3 regions of the Blautia sp. OM07-19 genome follow, and region 3 is predicted to be linked to each of the others. Evidence: predicted binding sites of a transcription regulator. Region 3 holds the regulator's gene; each other region holds the start of a gene.
The links. Region 3 encodes Rex, which represses fermentation and respiration genes when NADH is low (regulators of the CRP and FNR family bind a similar motif). Its sites were predicted from a motif close to ATTGTTAANTANTTAACAAT; they were not measured.
Positions count from the first base shown of each region.

Region 1 (4,929 bases), on a different contig from region 3:
TCTTCTGACCACTGATAGTCTGCTTCCATTCCCCTTACCTTCGTGATATCCAGGTGCAGGTTAAAGGTGTCCGGAACATCAATAGCTTTGATATATTTCTGATATTCTCCACCACGCTCAGACACTTTATTATTAAACTCTTCCAGCAGAGCATACCCTTCATCTGTCTGATCATCCAGATCTTCCAGTGTGATTCCCATCTCATCCAGTACCTGCTGTGTCATTTCGTTGTATTTCTCACTGTATTCCGTATAATCTTTCGCAGCCTCTGCCAGATCATAGCGAAAAATGCACGCATAAGTATTGTCATCCAGGAACTGGCCTTCTACCTGACCATCGATTACCGGACTGGCCTCCGTATTAAAATCTACGCCGCCGGTCATGTCCAGATCTATAATTGGTGTGCCACTTTCTGCTCGGGTTTCCGTCTGCGGAAATGGAGTGTCGCTTTTAAACTGCATGGTCACATAGACTGCCTGACTGTTCGCAAATACTTCGGAGCAGGTGATCGTCAGGCCGTCTGCTGTTTTGGTGTAGGCTGAGTCTCCTTTTGCTGTTGCGACCGCGGCATTTGTGTCTGCTACAGTTGCACCTATTTCCTCCTGTCCTGTTGTATTATCTTCTGCCCACTTTCCTTTCTCTGTTTCGGAAACGGCATTTCCGTTTTCTGCTATGTTATTTCCTTCTGCATCAACTCCGTCAACAGCCTCCAGTGTCGTCGCGTGGTCTGCGAAATCTCCAAAGAAACTTACATTATTCTGCAGCGTTTCAAAAAGTCCCCCCACAACCGGGATATTTTTTGCCATGACAGGATCTGTCATGTAAAATACAAAAGCAATGAGCAGCACTGCTGCTGCGCCGCCCGCGATCCTGCCGCCAATTTTCATCCAGTGATATGGATCTTTCGGCGCCTTTTTCTGCACTGCGGTATTGTTTTCGATCAGACGATATGCCTGATTGATCCGCTCATGTACGATCACCGGTATTTCTGTATCTTTCTGAAGTTTTTCCTGAAAATCTTTTTCGTTATTATTAAAAGTCATCATCAAACACGTCCCTCCCTGACCTTATATTCATACATCTGCGCAATCTGTTTTCTGCCACGTTGAAGGCGGGATTTTACGGTGCTTTCCTTCATGTCCAGGATGTCACTGATCTCGCGGATATTGAATCCTTCCATGTAGTACAGAAGGATCACCAGACGGTACTTGTTATCCAGCGGTTCCAGCACCTGTGCCCATTCCTTCGCTGCATATTCTTCCTCATAAAAAGGCGTCTCCGGCATCTGGTCGGTGTATGTAACCTGCTTCTTTCTCTGCAAAATATCTTTGCATTTATTGATCAGAATCCGTATCATCCATGTCTTGAAATACTTGTTTTGCTTGAGACTTTTGAGATTTTCATAACAGGAAAGGATGGTATCCTGGATCGCATCGGCAGCATCTTCATCGTTTTTGAGATAGGAAAACGCAACCTTATACATGCACTGCACCTGTTCATCCATAAGCCGGCAGAATGCATCTTTGTCGCCTTTTTTGGCCTTTCTTATCAAAAATTCATTCATCATCTTCTCCATTCTCCTGTCTCTGACCGGTCATCAGGAAATGCGTTGTAAAAGCTTTTTTGTTTTTGTGCTTCTACTTATTAGACACAGAAATTGCTAAAAAGGATGCAGGTTTTTTGGAAAAATTTCCTGCTGAAAAAAACATATAATATGACATACAGCAGGACAATCCATCCCCATTCCACAATCAAGACTCAGGGAGCCCACAAAAAAAGAGGAATCCTTCACACGAAAACTTCCCCACCTGAAATACCAGGAGAAATTTTCAAAGGATTCCCCACACAACAAAATTCACATCAAACACCCAGCCCAGGGTGTGCAGAGGGACTGGCGAAGTCCCTCTGCGGTTTTAAATCCCAAGATTCAAAAAGATTACCCAATCTTTTTAAATCACATGATCTTTCTAAACAGATCCTTCAGATCCTCCACACTCGCATCCTTCGGGTTACCCGGTGCACAAGCATCCGCATGTGCAGATTCAGCGAGGAACTGCAGATCTTCCTCTTTAATAGCCTCCAGCTTGGTCGGAATTCCCACATCAACAGAAAGCTTTCTAACCGCATCAATAGCAGCCTTTCTATATTCCTCCTGAGTCATAGAATCCACATCCTTCACACCCATTGCACGAGCGATCTCACGATACTTCTCTCCAGTGCATTCCTGGTTATATTCCATTACGATCGGAAGCATCATAGCGCATGCAACACCATGCGGAGTATCATAAACAGCACCCAGTGTATGCGCCATGGAATGTGCGATTCCAAGCCCTACATTTGAGAATCCCATGCCTGCGATATACTGTCCAAGAGCCATTCCCTCACGACCTTCTTTGGTATTTTCAACAGCTCCGCGAAGAGATTTGGAGATCAGTTCAATCGCTTTGAGATGGAACATATCTGTCATTTCCCATGCAGCTTTTGTGGTATATCCTTCGATTGCATGAGTCAGGGCATCCATACCTGTAGAAGCGGTCAGTCCCTTAGGCATTGAAGACATCATTTCCGGGTCAACAACTGCGATGATCGGCATGTCATGCGGGTCAACACATACAAATTTACGTTTCTTTTCTACATCTGTGATAACGTAGTTGATGGTAACTTCTGCTGCTGTTCCTGCTGTTGTCGGAACTGCAATGATCGGTACGCAAGGTTTCTTTGTCGGTGCTGTACCCTCCAGGCTTCTTACATCCTCAAATTCCGGGTTTGCGATGATGATACCGATTGCTTTTGCAGTATCCATGGAAGAACCACCACCGATTGCAATGATATAATCTGCACCGGATTTTTTAAATGCAGCTACACCATTCTGGACGTTCTGGATGGTCGGGTTTGCTTTGATATCAGAATAAATTTCGTATTCCAGACCCTCTTTTTCAAGGACATCTGTTACCTTGCTTGTTACGTTAAATTTGATCAGATCCGGGTCAGAGCATACAAATGCTTTTTTGAATGCATGTGCTTTTGCTTCGTTTGCGATCTCTGCAATTGCACCTGCTCCGTGATAAGATGTTCCGTTTAAGTTAATTCTATTTGCCATGATAATCACATCCCTTTCTGCGTCGCTCACGCCTTAACTTTGTTATTATCTTAACAATAGTTTTATAAAAAAGAAAGTTACAGAATCCAACAAGTGTAACGTTTTCTGTAACTTTCGTGATTTGTTCTAAATTTATGCATTCATATTCAGTAAAAATAACCAGATATATCTTTCCTGTTTATGGAAACATTTCTGTAACGCCTGTATTTCCAACATTTTTGAAGTTGTCAGTTCAGGATCTCAAGCCTCACAAAAATCTCTGCAAGCTTCTCCGGCATCCCATCTACAATGATAGATGCCAGTTCTTCCGGGGTACATGTCACCCCTCCTGTCACCCATTTGACAGTCATATAAATAGAGCTCTGGCAGTACATTTCCAGCAGATAATGAACGTTTTCGCCCGGTACTTTGCCAGTTTTTTCACGAATTAAATTTTCGTAAAACTGTAAGATCAGCTCGAAATCATGCTGTCTGAGGGAATTCTGTTCGTCATAACGAAACGCTGCCGCAAAAAACGTCTGCTCTTCCTGAATATAAGTAAACTTCTTGACCAGAGCATCATAGACCGTCTTTCCACGTCCCATATGTTCAAAAGATTTCGTAAGAAGTTTGTCAAAATACCAGTTGATCAGGTCGTATTTGTCCAGAAAATTCCTGTAAAAAGTCTGTCTCGTAAGCTCACATTTCTCTGTGATCTGCTTCACTGTGATGTTCTCTACAGGAGTTGTCTGCATACATTCTTTCATGGCCCGTGCCAGCCGGTATTTGGTTTTTTCACCCTTTGTCAGATCTCTCTGGTTGCCTGTTTCAGCCATTCTTTTTCTTCCTCATCTAAGTATGGTGATATGGTCGTATATACTTTCTGATGGTAATCATTCAGAAGTTTCCGCTCACGTTCTGTCATCTCTTCCGGGTTGATTCCCTCCAGATCAAATGGGACCATTGTCAGTGGTTCGAAGCACATAAACTGCCCGAAAGATGTCTTTTCTGCCTTTTTGCAGAGGACAAGATTTTCGTGGCGGATCCCGAATTCATTTTCCAGATAATAGCCAGGTTCGTCGGAGGTGATCATTCCTTCCTCAAGCACCGGTGCCGGATTTCCCGGAAGGTTTTTCCAACGGAAGCTGTTCGGTCCTTCGTGAACATTCAGAAGATAGCCTACCCCGTGTCCTGTGCCGTGGTTATAATCTTCACCCAGTTCCCAGAGCGGTCCTCTGGCAAGATAATCGAGGTTTAAACCTGTGCATCCGTACTTGAATTTCGCCGCTGCCAGGTTCAGATTTCCACGCAGAACTGCGGTAAAAAATTTCTTTTCTTTGGCTGTGACAGGTCCAAGAACAATGGTTCTTGTGATATCTGTTGTTCCTTCCAGATAATGTCCGCCGGTATCTGCAAGCACCATTCCCCTGGCCTCAAGCGGGATGTCTGTCGCTTCTGTCGCGCTGTAATGTACGATCGCAGCATGCGTTCCATATGCAATGATCGGATCAAAACTTTCCCCCAGAAAGTGCTCCTGTTCGCTGCGGAACTGGTATAATTTCTCCGCTGTGCTCAGTTCTGTAATGTTAGTTCTGGTGACGTTTTTCTTGAGCCAATGGATGAATTTAGTTACTGCGACACCGTCCTTAATATGTGCAATTCTCTCGTTTTCCATCTCTGTTTCGTTCTTGACTGCCTTCGGAAGAAGAGTCAGATTTGGCTCATCCAGAATCGTCACTTCAGATGGAATATTACTTACGAGACGGCTGTTGACATTCGCCCTGGAGAGCAGAACTTTCTTATCTGAAGAGATGCTCTGAACATAAGAATAGACATCATCGTATGGGTAA
Region 1 is NZ_QULA01000024.1:8,426-13,354, forward strand. It holds gene DXC01_RS14490 (DUF4179 domain-containing protein) at 1-1,046, opposite strand, end outside; gene DXC01_RS14495 (RNA polymerase sigma factor) at 1,046-1,564, opposite strand; gene fucO (lactaldehyde reductase) at 1,955-3,100, opposite strand; gene DXC01_RS14505 (TetR/AcrR family transcriptional regulator C-terminal domain-containing protein) at 3,328-3,915, opposite strand; gene DXC01_RS14510 (aminopeptidase P family protein) at 3,885-4,929, opposite strand, start outside.
Region 1: a site for Rex is predicted at 3,139-3,158, ahead of fucO (lactaldehyde reductase). Genes of this name have one in related genera too.

Region 2 (4,929 bases), on a different contig from region 3:
TTTCACAGGTGCTGTACTTTTGGAAGCAGCAGTCTTGGTTGCTTCACGTTTTTTCTGAAGGCGTTTTTTTGCCATGATTTATTTCCTCCCTGTTTGTTTTTTCTTATATTATAAAGCCCGAATCATAAAATCACAGTTTTATAAATTCCGGCTTACGGTCTTTAAAGACAGTATAATATGTAAAACCGCAGTCGGCAAGAATATCTGCCGCTTTATCAAATGCATAGGCGATCTTGTCCGGACCATGTGCATCGGCACCGATCGTGATGATCTCCCCACCAAGCTGTCGGTAGCGTCGGATGACTGCACGGCAGGGGTTCGGCTCGCCAAGCCCGTAATGGAACCCTCCGGTGTTCAGCTCGATTCCGCAGCCCTTGGAAATGATCGTCCGCAGGATCTCATCAAGAATGTCCTGATAGCGTCCGTAAGAGTATTCGCGGTTCTGGTTGGGACCATATCGTACCACATAGTCGATATGCCCGTAAACATCCATTTCCGAAAATACAGCCAGATTCTCAAGAATGGACTCAAAATATTCCATATAACATTCCGATTCCTTACGCCCCTTGAAGAATTCCCTGTAATAAGGATCCTGACCATGGACGACATGAGAAGAGCCGATCACGAAATCAAAAGGAACCGATTCCAGAAGTTCCTTAAAAGAATGTTCCAGATGCGGCTGAAGCCCAAGCTCGATCCCGAAACGGACATCCAGTTTCGACTGATACTTGTCCCGAAGCATGAAAAGGTTTTCCTGATAGGCAGACAGATCCAGTTCAAAAGTTTCATTATCCGGAGTCGGCGGGTAATCCGGGTCAAGATGCTCGGTAAAGCATACACCATGAAGTCCCCGTCGGATCGCGTCCTGGATCATATCTTCCATAGGAGTGTCAGAATCTGCAGAAAAAGAAGAGTGCATATGACAGTCCCATAAGATTTGATTTGACATTTTTCTGTCCTCCTTTACATGAACTGCACCTATTATAGCATGAGAAAATGCTTCGTGCTACGCTTTCATTTCTATTTTACACATTTTTTATCATGTTTTTTTTAAAATGCACTTGAATTTTTGTACGAGATTCGATACAATATGCAATAGGTTGACGTTTCTTTAACAAACGCCATAATCAACCATTTAATTCATAGGAGGAATTTATCATGGCAGTAAAAGTTGCAATTAATGGATTTGGCCGTATCGGTCGTCTGGCTTTCCGTCAGATGTTTGGAGCAGAAGGATTTGAAATCGTTGCTATCAACGACCTTACATCCCCGAAAATGCTGGCTCACTTATTAAAATATGACTCAACACAGGGAAGATACGCTCTGGCTGACAAAGTAGAAGCAGGAGAAGATTCCATCACAGTTGACGGAAAAGAAATCAAAATCTATGCAAAAGCTAACGCTGCAGAACTTCCGTGGGGAGAAATCGGTGTAGACGTAGTTCTCGAGTGCACAGGTTTCTATACCTCCAAAGACAAAGCTCAGGCTCATATCGATGCAGGTGCTAAACACGTTGTTATTTCCGCTCCGGCTGGAAACGACCTTAAGACAATCGTTTACAATGTAAACCACGAAGGTCTTACAAACGAAGATAAGATCATCTCCGCAGCATCCTGTACAACAAACTGCCTTGCACCAATGGCTAAGGCTCTTAACGATCTTGCACCGATCAAATCTGGTATCATGTGCACAATCCACGCTTACACAGGCGATCAGATGACACTTGATGGACCGCAGAGAAAAGGCGATCTGAGAAGATCCCGTGCAGCTGCAGTTAACATCGTTCCGAACAGCACAGGTGCTGCTAAAGCAATCGGTCTGGTTATCCCAGAACTGAACGGCAAACTGATCGGATCCGCTCAGCGTGTACCAACCCCAACAGGTTCTACAACAATCCTTACAGCAGTAGTTGAAGGAAACGTAACAAAAGAGCAGATCAACGCAGCTATGAAAGCAGCTTCTAATGAATCCTTCGGATACAACGAAGATGAGATCGTATCCAGCGATATCGTTGGTATGAGATTTGGTTCTCTGTTCGATGCTACTCAGACAATGGTTCTGCCACTTGAGAACGGCACAACAGAAGTACAGGTTGTTTCATGGTATGACAACGAAAACTCCTACACAAGCCAGATGGTTCGTACAATCAAACACTTCGGCAAACTTCTGAACGCTTAATCAAGTCCATAAGTTAGAGTGTGGAGCAGGTTATTGCATTGAGCAATAGCACAAATAGACTCAGTCAGGGTCCGGTCTGATTTGGACCGGACCCATTTTTTATGAATTTGGAGGAATATTAGCATGGGATTAAACAAGAAATCCGTTGATGATATCAATGTAAAAGGCCAGAAAGTTCTGGTAAGATGTGACTTTAACGTACCTCTGCAGGACGGCAAAATTACAGATGAGAATCGTCTTGTAGCAGCTCTTCCTACAATCAAGAAGCTGATCGCAGATGGCGGAAAGATCATTCTTTGTTCACACCTTGGCAAACCGAAGGGAGAGCCGAAACCGGAATTATCTCTTGCACCTGTTGCAAAACGTCTTACAGAGCTTCTCGGACAGGAAGTTAAATTCGTTCCGAGCCCGGTTGTTGTTGATGATACTGTCAGAGCAGCTGTAGATGCAATGAAAGACGGAGAAGTTATCCTTCTTGAAAACACACGTTATCGTGCAGAAGAAACCAAAAACGGTGATGAGTTCAGCAAAGATCTGGCTTCTCTTTGCGATGTATTCGTAAACGACGCATTTGGTACAGCCCACAGAGCACACTGCTCCAACGTTGGTGTTACCAAATATGTGGATACAGCAGTAGTTGGATATCTGATGGAGAAAGAAATTGCATTCCTCGGAAATGCTGTTGAAAATCCGGAGAGACCATTCGTAGCTATCCTTGGTGGAGCTAAAGTTTCCAGCAAGATCTCTGTTATCAACAACCTTCTTGACAAAGTTGATACTCTGATCATCGGTGGCGGTATGTCTTACACATTCTCCAAAGCACTTGGCGGACACATTGGTAATTCCCTTTGCGAGGATGATTACCTTCAGTATGCATTAGACATGCTCAAGAAAGCAGAAGAAAAAGGTGTTAAACTTCTTCTTCCAGTTGACAACAGAATCGGAGATGATTTCTCCAACGATTGCAACATTCAGGTTGTAGACCGTGGATGCATCCCGGATGGCTGGGAAGGAATGGACATCGGACCGAAGACAGAGCAGCTTTTCTGCGACGCTGTTAAGGATGCCAAGACTGTTGTTTGGAACGGACCGATGGGCTGCTTCGAAATGCCGAACTTTGCTCATGGTACAGAAGCAGTTGCCAAAGCACTTGCTGACACTGAAGCTACAACTATCATCGGTGGTGGAGACTCTGCAGCAGCAGTTAACATCCTTGGTTATGGCGACAAGATGACCCACATCTCTACAGGTGGTGGAGCATCCCTGGAATTCCTCGAAGGAAAGGAACTGCCAGGTGTAGCAGCAGCAAACGACAAGTAAAAAGCTTAGTGATTGACAAGCCGTAGGCGCAGGCAGAACTTAGCGTTTACTTGGTTCGCCGCTCTTAATGAACGCAAGTCGCAGACGCAGTGTGAATTTAGAGCCAGGCGAACAATGGCTGGTCAAATTACAATATAAAGGGAGATAATAAAAATGGCAAGAAAGAAAATCATCGCTGGAAACTGGAAAATGAACATGACTCCAAGTGAAGCAGTTAAATTAGTAGAAACCCTGAAACCACTCGTACAGAACGACGAAGTTGACGTAGTATTCGGTGTTCCGGCTATCGACATCGTTCCTGTTGTAGAAGCTTGCAAAGGAACAAACATTGCTGTAGCAGCAGAGAACATGTACTTCGAAGAAAAAGGTGCATACACAGGCGAGATCGCTCCGGCTATGCTGGTAGACGCTGGTGTTAAATATGTTATCCTTGGACATTCCGAGAGAAGAGACTACTTCGGAGAAACAAGCGAAGACGTTAACAAGAAAGTCCTCAAAGCATTTGAGCACGGCATCACACCGATCATGTGCTGTGGAGAATCCCTTGAGCAGAGAGAGCAGGGAATCACTATGGACTGGATCCGTCAGCAGGTTAAAGTTGGTCTTCAGAACGTAACAGCAGAGCAGGCTAAAACTATGGTTATCGCTTACGAGCCAATCTGGGCTATCGGAACAGGCAAAACTGCTACAAGCGAGCAGGCTCAGGAAATCTGCAAAGGTATCCGTGAGTGCGTAGCTGAGATCTACGATACAGATACAGCAGAAGCTATCCGTATCCAGTACGGCGGATCTGTAAATGCAGGAAATGCAGCAGAACTGTTTGCTATGGCTGACATCGACGGAGGTCTTGTTGGTGGAGCATCCCTCAAACCAGACTTCGGAAAGATCGTTTGCTACAAATAATAAAACGATAATTAATAAAGCCAGATACTTTGGACCAGTCAGGTGTAAAGTATCTGGCTTTTTGTATTTTTCATACACGTACAAATGTCCGCGCTTGACAAAAGCCATTTTATGCCATACTATAAAAACCGAGTGGTAGAATACACCCTGAAATAAAATAAACAGGGACGAGGAGAAAGGAGCCATTTTCCAATGGAGAAAAAAGTGATTCGAGCAGCCCTTCTGGGTCTTGGTACAGTAGGTACAGGTGTTTACAAAGTAATAAAAAATCAGAAAGAAGAAATGATCCCGAAACTTGGAAGCGAAATAGAGATCAGCAAGATCCTGGTGCGCAATCTTGAGAAAGCAGCAGCCAAGGTAGATGATCCGAAGATCCTGACAAACAATTGGGATGATATCGTAAATGATCCGGAGATCGATGTGGTGATCGAGCTGATCGGCGGCATCGAGCCGGCAAAAACTTACATTTTATCAGCTCTGAATGCAGGAAAACACGTAGTTTCCGCGAACAAAGACCTGATTGCTGTT
Region 2 is NZ_QULA01000017.1:39,795-44,723, forward strand. It holds gene DXC01_RS12195 (alpha-amylase family glycosyl hydrolase) at 1-75, opposite strand, end outside; gene DXC01_RS12200 (histidinol-phosphatase HisJ family protein) at 131-949, opposite strand; gene gap (type I glyceraldehyde-3-phosphate dehydrogenase) at 1,159-2,178, shown strand; gene DXC01_RS12210 (phosphoglycerate kinase) at 2,302-3,498, shown strand; gene tpiA (triose-phosphate isomerase) at 3,652-4,401, shown strand; gene DXC01_RS12220 (homoserine dehydrogenase) at 4,594-4,929, shown strand, end outside.
Region 2: a site for Rex is predicted at 1,100-1,119, ahead of gap (type I glyceraldehyde-3-phosphate dehydrogenase). Genes of this name have one in related genera too.

Region 3 (4,929 bases):
TTGGAGCCCAGGGAAAAAGTTCCTGAGTCTGCCGGGATAAGATCGTTGAGGATCTTGAGCATGGTCGTCTTGCCGGTACCGTTGTTTCCGATCAGAGCAACGCGCTCACCACGCTTGATCTGGAAAGAGATATCGGTAAAAAGTGTCTGCTCCGGAAAGCTCTTGGAAAGTTCTTCTACCGTGAGAACATCGTTTCCACTGACAACTCTCGGTTCCAGAGAAAGCCGCATCTGGCTCTGGACCTCGGTCGGTTTCTCGATCCGCTGGATCTTACCGAGCATTTTTTCACGGCTTTCTGCGCGGCGGATGGATTTCTCACGGTTGAAGGATTTCAGCTTGACGATGACGGCTTCCTGATGCTTGATGTCTCTCTGCTGGTTAAGGTAAGCCTTGTACTGTGCGTCACGAAGCTGTGCTTTCTTTTCGGCGTAAGCGGAGTAATTGCCACTGTACATGCGGACCTGGGCGGCATCGATCTCAATGACCTTCGTTACAACTTTATCAAGGAAATAACGGTCATGGGAGACGATAAATACAGCACCCGGATAATTCAGAAGATAAGTTTCCAGCCAGGAAATACTCTCCATGTCGAGGTGGTTGGTCGGCTCATCGAGGAGAAGAATGTCCGGCTTGGAGATCAGGAGTTTACCAAGAGCGACACGGGTCTTCTGTCCACCGGAGAGGGTTTCGACCTGTTTGGCAAAATCTTCGTCCGTAAAGCCAAGACCCTTGAGGACACCCATTAGCTCGCTCTTGTAGGCATAGCCGTTTTCCAGCTCAAATTCGTGGGTCAGGCGGGTGTAGGTGTTCATCAGACGGTCAAGTTCCTCGCCGGAAGCGTTTTTCATCTGGACTTCGATCGCACGCATGCGGTCTTCCATGTCGATGATGTACTGCTTGGTTGTGAGCAGTTCCTCATAGACGGTGCGGTGTCCGCTGACATCCTGATACTGTGCGAGATAACCGATCTTCTTGTCCTTCATCAGAACGACCTGACCGGAATCCGCAGAAATTTCATTCATTATAATACGGAGAAGGGTTGTCTTACCTGCTCCGTTGTTGCCGATGAGAGCGGCTTTTTCACGCTCTTCTATATGAAATGAGGCATCGTTCAAAATGACTTTTTCGCCAAAAGATTTGCTGATGCCCTGACACGATAAAATCATAAATATTCCTCCAAAGTCAATATACGCTATGATTATAAGGTTAAATGATGGCTTTGTAAAGGAAATTTCCTCAAAAATTGTATAGATTTGACAACATTGATTGACAATAAAATAACATTTCGGTATAATTAACAGGAAAGTATAAGGAGGGGACAACGGTGGAAGCAAAACAGATATCAAAAGCTGTAATTAAGAGACTGCCCCGGTATTATCGCTATCTTGGCGAGTTACTGGAAGACAATGTTGAACGTATATCTTCCAATGACCTTAGTAAGAAAATGCGTGTCACAGCATCGCAGATCCGCCAGGATTTGAATAATTTTGGAGGATTTGGGCAGCAGGGATACGGTTATAATGTGAAATATCTCTATACAGAAATCGGTAAGATCCTTGGACTGGATGAGGTACATCCGATGATCATCATCGGTGCCGGTAATCTTGGACAGGCACTTGCCAATTACGTTGACTTTGAAAAACGTGGTTTTAAGCTGGAAGGGATTTTTGATGTCAATCCGGTACTGGAGGGCATCGCGGTCCGTGGAATTGAGATCCAGATGATCAGTAATCTCCCATTCTTCCTCAGAGAGAAGAATATTGAGATTGCGATTCTCACATTGCCGAAGAACAAGGCGAAGGATATGGCAGATATCCTGATCGAGAATGGTATCAAGGCAATCTGGAATTTTGCACATATCGATCTGGAGACTCCGGAGGATGTCATTGTAGAGAACGTACATCTTTCTGAGAGTCTGATGACGTTATCTTACAATCTCAGTCAATATCGTCAGGAACACGTGGAAGAGCAGCAATCATAACATGAGGACAGCAAGAGGCTGTTACCCGGCTCCTTAATGAAGGCGGCTGCGTAACAGCTTTTTGCTTTGTATCGTATATCGAGGAGATATCAGATGAAACGAATTGTAGGCGGATCGGAAATGAAAGCACTGGATGGCTGCACCATTACCGGAATGGGAGTTCCGTCCTGTGTGCTGATGGAACGGGCGGCACTGGCTGTTGTGGATGCAATGGAAGGACATTTTGCGGAAATGTCACAGAAACAGCGGATCTTGTGCGTCTGCGGAGGCGGGAACAACGGCGGAGACGGAGTCGCAATCGCCAGGATCCTGCATCTGCATGGATATAACGCGGAAATCTATATGCTCGGAAATCCGGATCACCGCACAAAGGAAACACGCCGCCAGCTTAAGATCGCAGAGAATTATCAGGTCCCTCTGGTGAATAACCTGGCAGCAGGAGAATATACTACTATAGTAGATGCCATCTTCGGCGTTGGGCTTGACCGCTCGATCGAAGGAAAATACAGAGAAGTCATTCAGGCTTTGAACGAGGTTTCTGCATGGAAAGTGGCGGTAGATCTGCCGTCCGGGGTATGCAGCAACACGGGCAGAGAGCTTGGAATCGCATTTCGTGCGGATCTGACGGTGACGTTTGCATTCTGTAAAACAGGCTTGTGTTTTTATCCAGGCAAAAATTTTGCGGGAAAAATTGTTGTAGCAGATGTCGGCATCTACGAGAATCCGGATCTTCCGACACAGAAAGCGGCACTTGAGAAAAAAGATCTCCAGAAGCTTCCTCTGCGCGCCGCGAATGGGAACAAGGGTACGTTTGGCAAGGTTCTTGTCGTTGCCGGAAGCAAAGGAATGTGCGGGGCAGCGTATCTCTGTGCAGAGGGCGCCTTCGCTGCCGGAGCCGGGATGGTCAAGATCCTGACGGATGAGGAGAATCGCATTCCACTGCAGACGCTTCTTCCGGAGGCGATGTTTGCAGATGATGCTGGCGGCAACGAAGCATGGGTTAATGCAATGCACTGGTGCGACATTGTGGTGATCGGACCAGGACTTGGACAGTCTGAGAAAAGTGCACGGAAAACAGAATTTTATCTTGCCCATGCGCAGAGAATGGGGAAACCTGTGATCATGGATGCGGATGGACTGAACCTGCTCTCGAAACATCCGGAGTGGAAGAAATATCTTCAGCACAGCCAGGTGATCTGTACGCCGCATCTTGGCGAGACGAGTCGGCTGAGTGAAAATTTTATGACTTCTAAAAATAGCGGATTGTTTTCAGAAGCAGCGGATCGGGCACTCTCCATACCGGAAATTCAGCAAAATCTCATTTGGACAGCATCGAATTTTGCAAGGGAAAATGGCGTGGTCTGTGTGCTCAAAGATGCAGTGACTGTTGTTGCAGATCCGAAGAGGGATTTTTGCTGGATCAATCAAAGCGGGAATCCAGGAATGGCGACTGCGGGAAGCGGGGATGTCCTGTCGGGGATCCTGGCAGGGGTTCTGTGTGCATTCCGTTCAGATCCGGAGAATACGGTGGATCTGGCAAAGCAGGCGGCTTTTGGCGTATTCCTTCACGGGCTGGCAGGAGATAAGGCTGTCGAGGAAAAAGGCACTTACGGAATGAAAGCCGGAGACATTGCGCGGGCAGCGGCGAAAGTTCTTAAAGACAGAGAAACTATGCAGGAACTCTGATAAGTTTCAAAAATCCAGATAAAAATAATTGCATTACGCAGTAAGGAGATAAAGATCATGAAAAAATTCGAAAGAGTAAAGGCCGTCGTATCCCTGGATGCGATCGCACATAACTTTGCAGAGATGAAGAAAAACATTGCCAAGGGTACCAAGATCGTTGCTGTCATCAAGGCAGACGGATATGGACATGGCGCAGAGGCGATCGCACGTCTGATCGAAGACTATGACTATATCTGGGGATTTGCAGTTGCGACACCGGAGGAAGCATTGCAGCTTCGTACCTTTGGTGTGAAAAAACCGATTCTGATCCTTGGAATCGTTTTTGAAGAATATTTCACACAAATGATCGCAAAGGAGATCCGTTTAACTGTCTGCACCTATGAGATGGCACAGAAACTTTCAGAAGAAGCGCAGCGTCAGGGAAGAGATGTACATATCCATATCGGTCTTGATACCGGTATGAGCCGTATTGGATTTGCAGACAGACAGGAAAGTGTCGAAGAGATCAAAAAGATCTCCCAGCTTCCAAATCTGAAGATCGAGGGAATGTTCACTCATTTTGCAAGAGCAGACGAGACAGACAGAAGCCCGGCGATCGACCAGCTTAACCGTTATCTGAATTTTGCAAAACTTCTGGAGGATGCAGGCATTCAGATCCCGATGAAGCACTGCTCTAACAGCGCAGGGATCATCCGTGTGCCGGAGGCAAACTTAAATGCAGTCCGTGCGGGTATTACGATCTATGGAATCTATCCTTCCAATGAAGTGGAGAGAGATATCGTGAAACTGATCCCGGCAATGGAACTCAAGAGCCATATTTCTTACATCAAAACCGTGGAACCGGGAGCGGCGTTCAGCTATGGCGGAACGTTTACTGCCAAGAAAGAAATGAAAGTCGCAACGATCCCGGTGGGATACGCAGACGGCTATCCGCGTTCTCTTTCCAATAAGGGATGGGTTCTGATCCACGGCAAAAAGGCACCGATCCTTGGAAGAGTCTGCATGGATCAGTTCATGGTAGATATCACAAAGATCCCGGACGCAAAGGCCGGAGATGAAGTGACTCTGATCGGAAAAGACGGCAAGGAGTTCATAAGCATTGAGAAGTTTGGTGATCTTTCCGGACGTTTTTCCTATGAATTTGCCTGTGATATCAGCAAACGAGTGCCGAGAGTCTACATCAAAGACGGCAAAGAATGGGGAGAGCTGACCTTCTTTAACTAGATAACAGCGTAAAATACCACACATGTATACACGAGAAA
Region 3 is NZ_QULA01000042.1:10,559-15,487, forward strand. It holds gene abc-f (ribosomal protection-like ABC-F family protein) at 1-1,166, opposite strand, end outside; gene DXC01_RS17920 (redox-sensing transcriptional repressor Rex) at 1,325-1,981, shown strand; gene DXC01_RS17925 (NAD(P)H-hydrate dehydratase) at 2,075-3,667, shown strand; gene alr (alanine racemase) at 3,725-4,891, shown strand.